Linked DNA regions of Synechococcus sp. PCC 7335. The protein of the gene in region 1 interacts with the protein of each later gene in a pairwise test. Links are inferred from orthologs where the notes say so. Each region holds a gene or a part of one and is shown on either strand. Other genes may lie near its edges.

What was found. The genes of interacting proteins can lie anywhere in the genome.
Region 2: the proteins of S7335_RS18905 (region 1) and secA interact in binary tests that used the Escherichia coli proteins (3 or more experiments, as listed by UniProt). The link is inferred for Synechococcus sp. PCC 7335 from one-to-one orthologs.

Annotation. Positions count from the first base shown.
Region 1 is NZ_DS989904.1:4,515,197-4,518,757, reverse strand. The notes cover bases 533-3,217. They hold S7335_RS18905 (thioesterase family protein), read right to left. Parts: upstream 2,259-3,217; coding sequence 1,806-2,258; downstream 533-1,805. Other genes in these bases: S7335_RS18900 (universal stress protein), read left to right, coding at 2,350-3,204; S7335_RS18910 (DUF2811 domain-containing protein), read right to left, coding at 974-1,207. In the rest of the region: twin-arginine translocase subunit TatC, read left to right, coding at 1-500; aat (leucyl/phenylalanyl-tRNA--protein transferase), read right to left, coding at 3,306-3,561.
Region 2 is NZ_DS989904.1:4,053,251-4,056,986, reverse strand. Bases 438-3,736 are described here. They hold secA (preprotein translocase subunit SecA), read left to right. Parts: upstream 438-746; coding sequence 747-3,536; downstream 3,537-3,736. Other genes in these bases: S7335_RS17030 (glutathione S-transferase family protein), read right to left, coding at 3,570-3,736; S7335_RS17040 (hypothetical protein), read left to right, coding at 438-516. In the rest of the region: more of S7335_RS17040, read left to right, coding at 1-437. UniProt on the Escherichia coli protein: Required for protein export, interacts with the SecYEG preprotein conducting channel.

The DNA of each region.
Region 1 (3,561 bases):
TGGCAGGCTACAGTGGCATTTTGATTGCGAGTCCGTTTATCCTCTACCAAATTATCCAGTTTGTGTTGCCGGGACTAACTCGGCGAGAGCGTCGATTGATTGGTCCAGTAGTGCTAGGTTCTAGCATCTTATTTTTTGCGGGGCTGGGATTTGCCTATATTGCCCTAGTTCCGGCTGCTCTAAATTTCTTCATCAATTACGGTGCGGATGTGGTTGAGCAGATGTGGTCAATCGATCGATACTTTGAGTTTGTGCTGTTGCTGCTATTTAGTACGGGGTTAGCATTCCAAATCCCAGTGATTCAGCTACTGCTGGGCCTGCTGGGAATTGTTGACTCCAAGCAGATGCTATCTGGCTGGCGCTATGTACTGCTAGGCGCAGCTATTCTAGGGGCAGTCCTTACTCCTTCGACAGATCCGATAACGCAAAGTTTGCTAGGAGGTGCAGTGCTTTTTCTTTACTTTGGTGGAATTGGCCTAGTCAAAGCAATTGGGAAATAGGTAATTGTAGCTTGGTAAGTCACTTTCCTAAGATCAACAAATACAGACTAATTCTATTGATAGCTAAGTCAGCGACAGCCGATGACTCCCTAAGAGAAAACAGATTCGCTTATGAACTGGTGTGTTCTGACGGTTGATATGTTTTCAGGCTAATACTTTAGCAATAGTATGCTAACGGCTTGTTCTCTATTCATCTAGCGAAGAGTAATATTGTAATTAAATAAGAAGAATGAATTAGAACAGATAGATTAACCTATCCATAGCTTTCGTAGAAGTTAGGACATACTCACCGGCTAACATTGTTACAGGATAACAGACAACTCTAGCCACAAAGTCTACATGCAGAGTAAGAATGCACCCCTACTTTGCTATATCAGAAACTCATAGAAATTGGCTATCTAGCGATCACCTGCTCAACCATTGACAGCGATGCTCAGCTGAAGCTCTACGTGCAAGATAATATGCTAGATATACTAGGCATTTGAGCGAATCATTTCTTTGTTGCTTCCTGGCTGTTGACCAAAGAGGCTGTCTAGGTAGATGCGACTGACCTGGCGATGAGTCACACCATTTTGCATAAGGAATAGCGAAAGCGCTGCGCAGAACAAACGGTCCTGACTCCAACTAGAACGCACATCTAAATACTGTTGAATTGAAGCGTGTAAATCTTCTGGAATTTCCACTGATAAGCTGACTGTTTGTTGCACTGACGAACTCCTTACCACTGATTTATTTAGACTCAAAAATGTCACGCTTTGTTATGCCTTAGCTCCTGTTTTACAAGATGCTGTGTGGAACGAAGCGATCAACGAATGTGTTCATCAATTGTGGAGCATCCATCTAGAAATAGCAACAGATAGAACTACTGATAGAGACTTAATAGATTTTTAAAGAATTCAGGCAAGTGGCTTTCAGGGCGGTTTTTGTTACACAAGTTTACACTGCCTTCGTGATAGCAGACAGAAATATCCTAGTTGGCGTATTCCACAATTGGGAGTGAGATCCCCTCGTTTCATTCTCACCTGTGGAAAACCTCCGATCGACTTGTGGAAAACCTGTGGAAAGCTTGTGGAGAAAGACTCTAGGATACTAAGAGTTGTAAATTTATGATAGTGATGAAGTTTTTGCTGTTTTCGACAGTAGTGAGATGAGTTTTGTAGCTATCGTCACAGCGAGAATGTAGCGCTTTGAAGTAAATGCGCTGCGCAACTACTTCGTTTAGCTGATTGCTGAGTATTGCGCTACTTCCCCTCTTATATGGTTGATAACCTGCGTCTATAGTTGACAACCTGCGCTTTCTTCCGCTTACTCATTAAAATATTGAGAAATTTGGCCGATGATCTTTTTGACGGCTGCTGGTAGCTGGCGAATGACTTTGCGATCGCGTACGCTCACAGCAACCAAGGTCACCTGAGCAGTAAGACATACCTGAATAGTCTCATTCGCGTCGACAGTGACAATCTCGTATAGCCAGTTCAATCGCAGCCCCTTTACGGGTGCTAGTCGAGTCCTGACGATAGCGGTCATTCCAAGTGTCAGCGGTTGTCGGTAGCGAACTTCTAGTGCAACTACTGGTAGGTCAAAGCCTGAACTTACTAGCTGGTCAAAGGGAACATCTGCTGCGCGTAGGCACTCTACACGAGCTGATTCTAGCCAGGTGATGTATGCTCCATGCCAAACTACGCCGCCATAGTCTGTGTGATGAGGCTGAACTCTAATCGGATACTCGAACCATTTAGGACTATCTATCTTTGCCATTACATCTCAATCGTCAATAGTTGTTTACTACTTGAGTCAGTATCTCCTGGAAGTAGAGATAATCAGAGCTAGAAGTGACCAGGCTAAACCTATGATCGAAAATATCTTGCTAGCTGACTCAGGCATTGGTAATACCAGAGCGATGATGAAGGTGCTGATGCAGATTCCTAGGATCAAGCGATCGCGTCTTACCATTCTTCACGTTGTTCCTTCTCAGTCCACTTCAGCGGTTATGACTGAACGCTGGGAGAAAGGTGGCAAAATTCTAGCCGAGGCAGTGAATAGCCTTGGTCTTAACCCCGCTGAGGTAAACGCCATTTTGCGTGAAGGTGAGCCTAAAGATGTCGTAGGGAAGGTCGCTGACGAGATTAACGCTGACCTAATTGTTATGGGTTCTAGAGGACTGCAAGGTCTGCAAGCCATTATCGGTAATTCTGTGAGCCAATACGTTTTTCAGCTCTCGTCACGGCCAATGCTGCTAGTTAAAGATGATCTATATGCGATTAAGTCAATCAGGCGTATCCTAGTTGCCCTTGATAAGTCTGACTCGGCGAAGGCCAGTTTAGATGCGGCAATCGATTTTGCTCGTGATATTGAAGGCAGCGAGATTATTCTAGTCCATACGATCTCTAAGCTCAGTGGCAAGCTCGAAGAAGTTCTTCAAGATCGCCCTGAAAATGATCCAGTCCTTGCAGAGGCAGTTTCCAAAGTTCGGCGTATGGGCATTAAGTATCGCTGTCTGGCTCCGGCGGGTAAACCTGGCGAACGTATCTGTGAACTAGTCGATCAGCTAAATATCAATCTATTGGTTTTGGGCTCACCTGATCGGCGTCCAACAATTGCTAAGGGATTGCCGGATCTAGATCGGCTGCTGGGCGGGTCTCTGTCTGACTATATTCGGGTGTATGCAAATTGTCCGGTGCTACTCACCCGGATAGAAAGCTAGCACCTATAGCCATGGGCGGATGCATACTCTTCGTGAAGGCCACGCGGCCGAAGCTATAGTTCTCACTAGGGTTGCTTAGGTAGCGTTTGGCCAAACCGGATCTAGTCGAATTGGCAGGACTGTTGAATGGCGTTGTATAAGGTGGCTTCGTAGACGGCTCTGTCGATCTCAAAAGCACCAAATCTAGCCAAATGCGGATTGAGAATCTGGACATCGAAGAGAGTGAACTGACGCGATCGCAAATGATTCACTAGCATCACCATCGCTGCTTTCGAGCCTTCAGGAATTCGGTAAAACATTGACTCGCCAATAAACACGCCGCCAAGGCAGATGCCGAGGAACCCCCCTGCTAGCTCG
Region 2 (3,736 bases), 460 kb from region 1 along the record:
ATGCTGATTGCAAGCTTCCTAGCATTTGCAATCAGCGTCTTGCTAGGAAGTGGTATGGCCACTGCGATTGATACAGGTCGCGCTGCAAGTACCACCAACACCCTCACAACTGCCAATACTTCCTATGGCATGGTTGATCCCATTAATTCTCGGCTCGAAGCTAGCTACCGCATCTATCTCAACGAATGCGCTACCTGTCACGTTGCTCTACCGCCAGCTGTTCTCCCTACGCAGACCTGGCAGCACCTCGTTGTCGACTCTGAACACTACGGCCTGACGCTTAGTGACATCACCGCTTTTGAAAAGCAGCTAATCATCAACTACCTCCAAGCTTACTCACGTCCTCACAAAAGCAGCGCTCCAACTCCCTTTAGACTCTTTAACTCGGACTACTTCCAAGCGCTTCATCCTCAAGTCAACCTTCCTCAGCCGCTCAACTTACTTACTTGCACAAGCTGCCACCTCTCAGCTACCACCCAAAACTACCGAGACATCATCTCGAACCCGAATAGATAGATCGAGACGATAAGGCTGAGAATCCAGATGGAATCGAGATCTCGACACGTATTGTTCAATCTGCAGTGACATCTTTAAAGCGGTAACATCTCTGAACATGAGACTTCTCTGTAGGGAAACCCGACCTGCTCGGCCCTTCCCTACAGGTCAGCTATCCCCATAAGATTAGGTAGAATTAATATTCCGGGGCTGACCTATACTTGCCTCGCTCGTCGTTTCTCCAGCCCGACATGCTAAAAAGACTTCTAGGCGATCCGAATACTCGTAAGCTCAAAAGATATCAGCCCGATATTAAAGAGGTGAACCTGCTTGAGGAGGAAGTGCAGGCACTTTCTGACAATGAGCTAGCTGGTAAAACAGCTGAGTTTAGGCAGCGTTTAGAGAACGGCGAAGAGATAGACGACATTCTAACAGAGGCTTTTGCTGTTGTTAGAGAAGCCGCAAAACGAGTTTTAGGTATGCGTCATTACGACGTACAGCTATTGGGTGGCATGGTGCTACACGATGGTCAAATTGCTGAGATGAAAACAGGTGAAGGCAAGACGCTTGTTTCGACCTTACCAGCCTATCTAAACGCAATTTCAGGAAAAGGCGTTCACATCGTAACGGTCAATGACTACTTAGCGCGCCGCGATGCGGAATGGATGGGCCAAGTTCACCGATTTCTAGGGCTAAGTGTGGGTTTGATCCAGCAGGGCATGAGTCCAAAAGAGCGCAAAAAGAACTACGCTTGCGATATCACCTACGGCACTAACAGCGAGTTTGGCTTCGACTATCTGCGCGATAATATGGCAACGCAAATGACAGACGTCGTTCAGCGTCCTTTCAACTTTTGCGTGATTGATGAAGTTGACTCTATCTTAATTGATGAGGCCAGGACGCCGTTGATTATCTCGGGGCAGGTAGAACGTCCGGGTGAAAAGTACACGAAGGCGGCTGAAGTTGCTGCTCAGCTAGAAGGAGATGAGGTTGATTACGAAGTCGACGAGAAAGCTCGTAATGTGCTGCTAACGGACGAAGGCTTTGAAAAAGCAGAGAGTCTGCTCAATGTAACTGATTTGTTCGATCCTAAGGACCCTTGGGCGCACTATATCTTCAACGCAATTAAGGCGAAAGAGCTATTTACCAAGGATGTCAATTACATCGTGCGCAACGGCGAAATTGTGATTGTCGACGAATTTACTGGCCGTGTGATGGCTGGTCGTCGCTGGAGTGACGGCTTGCATCAGGCAATTGAGGCCAAAGAACACGTCGAGATCCAGCCTGAGACTCAGACACTTGCGTCTATCACCTATCAGAATTTCTTTTTGCTGTACCCAAAGCTTTCTGGAATGACTGGAACTGCAAAGACAGAGGAAGCTGAGTTTGAAAAGATCTATAAGCTAGAAGTTACGATCATTCCTACGAATCGCCCTTCCCAACGCCGTGATCTGCCCGATGTGGTTTATAAGACTGAAAATGCGAAGTGGAATGCGATCGCCCAAGAATGCGCTGAGATGCATGAAACGGGTCGGCCTGTCCTTGTGGGTACGACTAGCGTCGAAAAATCCGAGGTCCTCTCTGCACTACTCAGTGATCTCAAAGTTCCTCATAACCTCCTCAATGCCAAGCCAGAAAATGTAGAACGCGAGTCAGAGATTGTGGCCCAAGCAGGTCGCAGTGGCTCAGTCACGATCGCAACCAACATGGCAGGGCGCGGTACGGATATTATCCTAGGAGGTAACGCCGACTATATGGCGCGGCTAAAAGTACGCGAGTACTTTATGCCAAGGCTAGTTAAGCATGAAGACGACGATAAGTTTGGTGTGGCGCAGGTATCTGCGGCTAAGAACAGTCGTCAGAAAGCTGGATTTGCCGATAAGAAGAAGGTCAAAACCTGGAAAGTTGCTCCGCAGATCTTTCCAACCGATCTCTCACCTGAGATCAAGAACAACCTAAAAGAAGCCGTCGATTTTGCAGTCAAGACATACGGGGCGCAAAGCCTATCGGAACTAGCCGCAGAAGATAAGATCGCGGTAGCCGCAGAGAAAGCACCTTCTGACGAACCCGTGATCCAGAAGCTACGCGATGTTCATAACCAGGTTCTAGAAGCTTACGAAGCAATCACCTCAGCTGCGCATGACGAGGTAATTCAGTTAGGTGGTCTACATGTGATTGGCACGGAGCGCCATGAATCTAGGCGGGTGGATAACCAGCTTAGAGGCCGCGCAGGTCGTCAAGGCGATCCTGGTTCGACTAAGTTCTTCTTGAGTCTAGAAGATAATTTACTGCGGATTTTTGGAGGCGATCGCGTTGCAGGCCTAATGAATGCTTTCCGCGTAGAAGAAGACATGCCAATTGAATCCGGGATGCTTACTCGTTCACTAGAAGGCGCCCAGAAGAAAGTTGAAACCTACTACTATGACATCCGTAAGCAGGTCTTCGAATACGATGAGGTGATGAACAATCAGCGCCGTGCTATCTACGCTGAGCGCCATCGCGTATTGGAGGGTCAAGCGCTTAAAGAACTTGTCTTAGGCTATGCCGTGCAGACCATGGACGACATCGTCGAAGCCTACGTTAATCCAGAACTTCCTTCAGAAGAATGGGATTTAGCTAGCGTTGTTAGCAAAGTACAAGAGTTTGTCTACCTGCTCTCTGATTTGACCCCAGACCAGCTAGAGAATCTATCCATGGGCGAGATGAAAACTTTCTTAGCGGAGCAGGTTCGCATCGCCTATGACCTCAAAGAAGCTCAGGTTGATATGATCAAGCCTGGTCTGATGAGGGAAGCCGAGCGATTCTTTATTCTTCAGCAGATCGATACACTCTGGCGTGAGCATTTGCAGCAGATGGACGCCCTACGGGAGACCGTTGGCCTGCGTGGTTATGGTCAAAAAGATCCCTTGATTGAATACAAGAGCGAAGGCTACGAAGTTTTCTTAGAAATGATGACAGGTATCCGCCGCAACGTTGTGTATACACTCTTCCAATTCCAACCCCAGCCTCAACCTGCAGCTAAGCAATCTGAAATGGTCTAGAGGCGATGGCACTCTTGCGTACTTATTTGTGTATCAGCAAGGCTCTCCAACTTCCTCTTCTAGAAGTACTTCAGTTTCCACTTTACCTGCATCAACCCACTTCTTTAGCGTGAAATCTTCCAAAAAGAAGTTCTGATATCGTGTGGCTAATTCTGATAGAACAATGCTGTAGGTCTTGAAGCGCATGACTACGGGCGCAT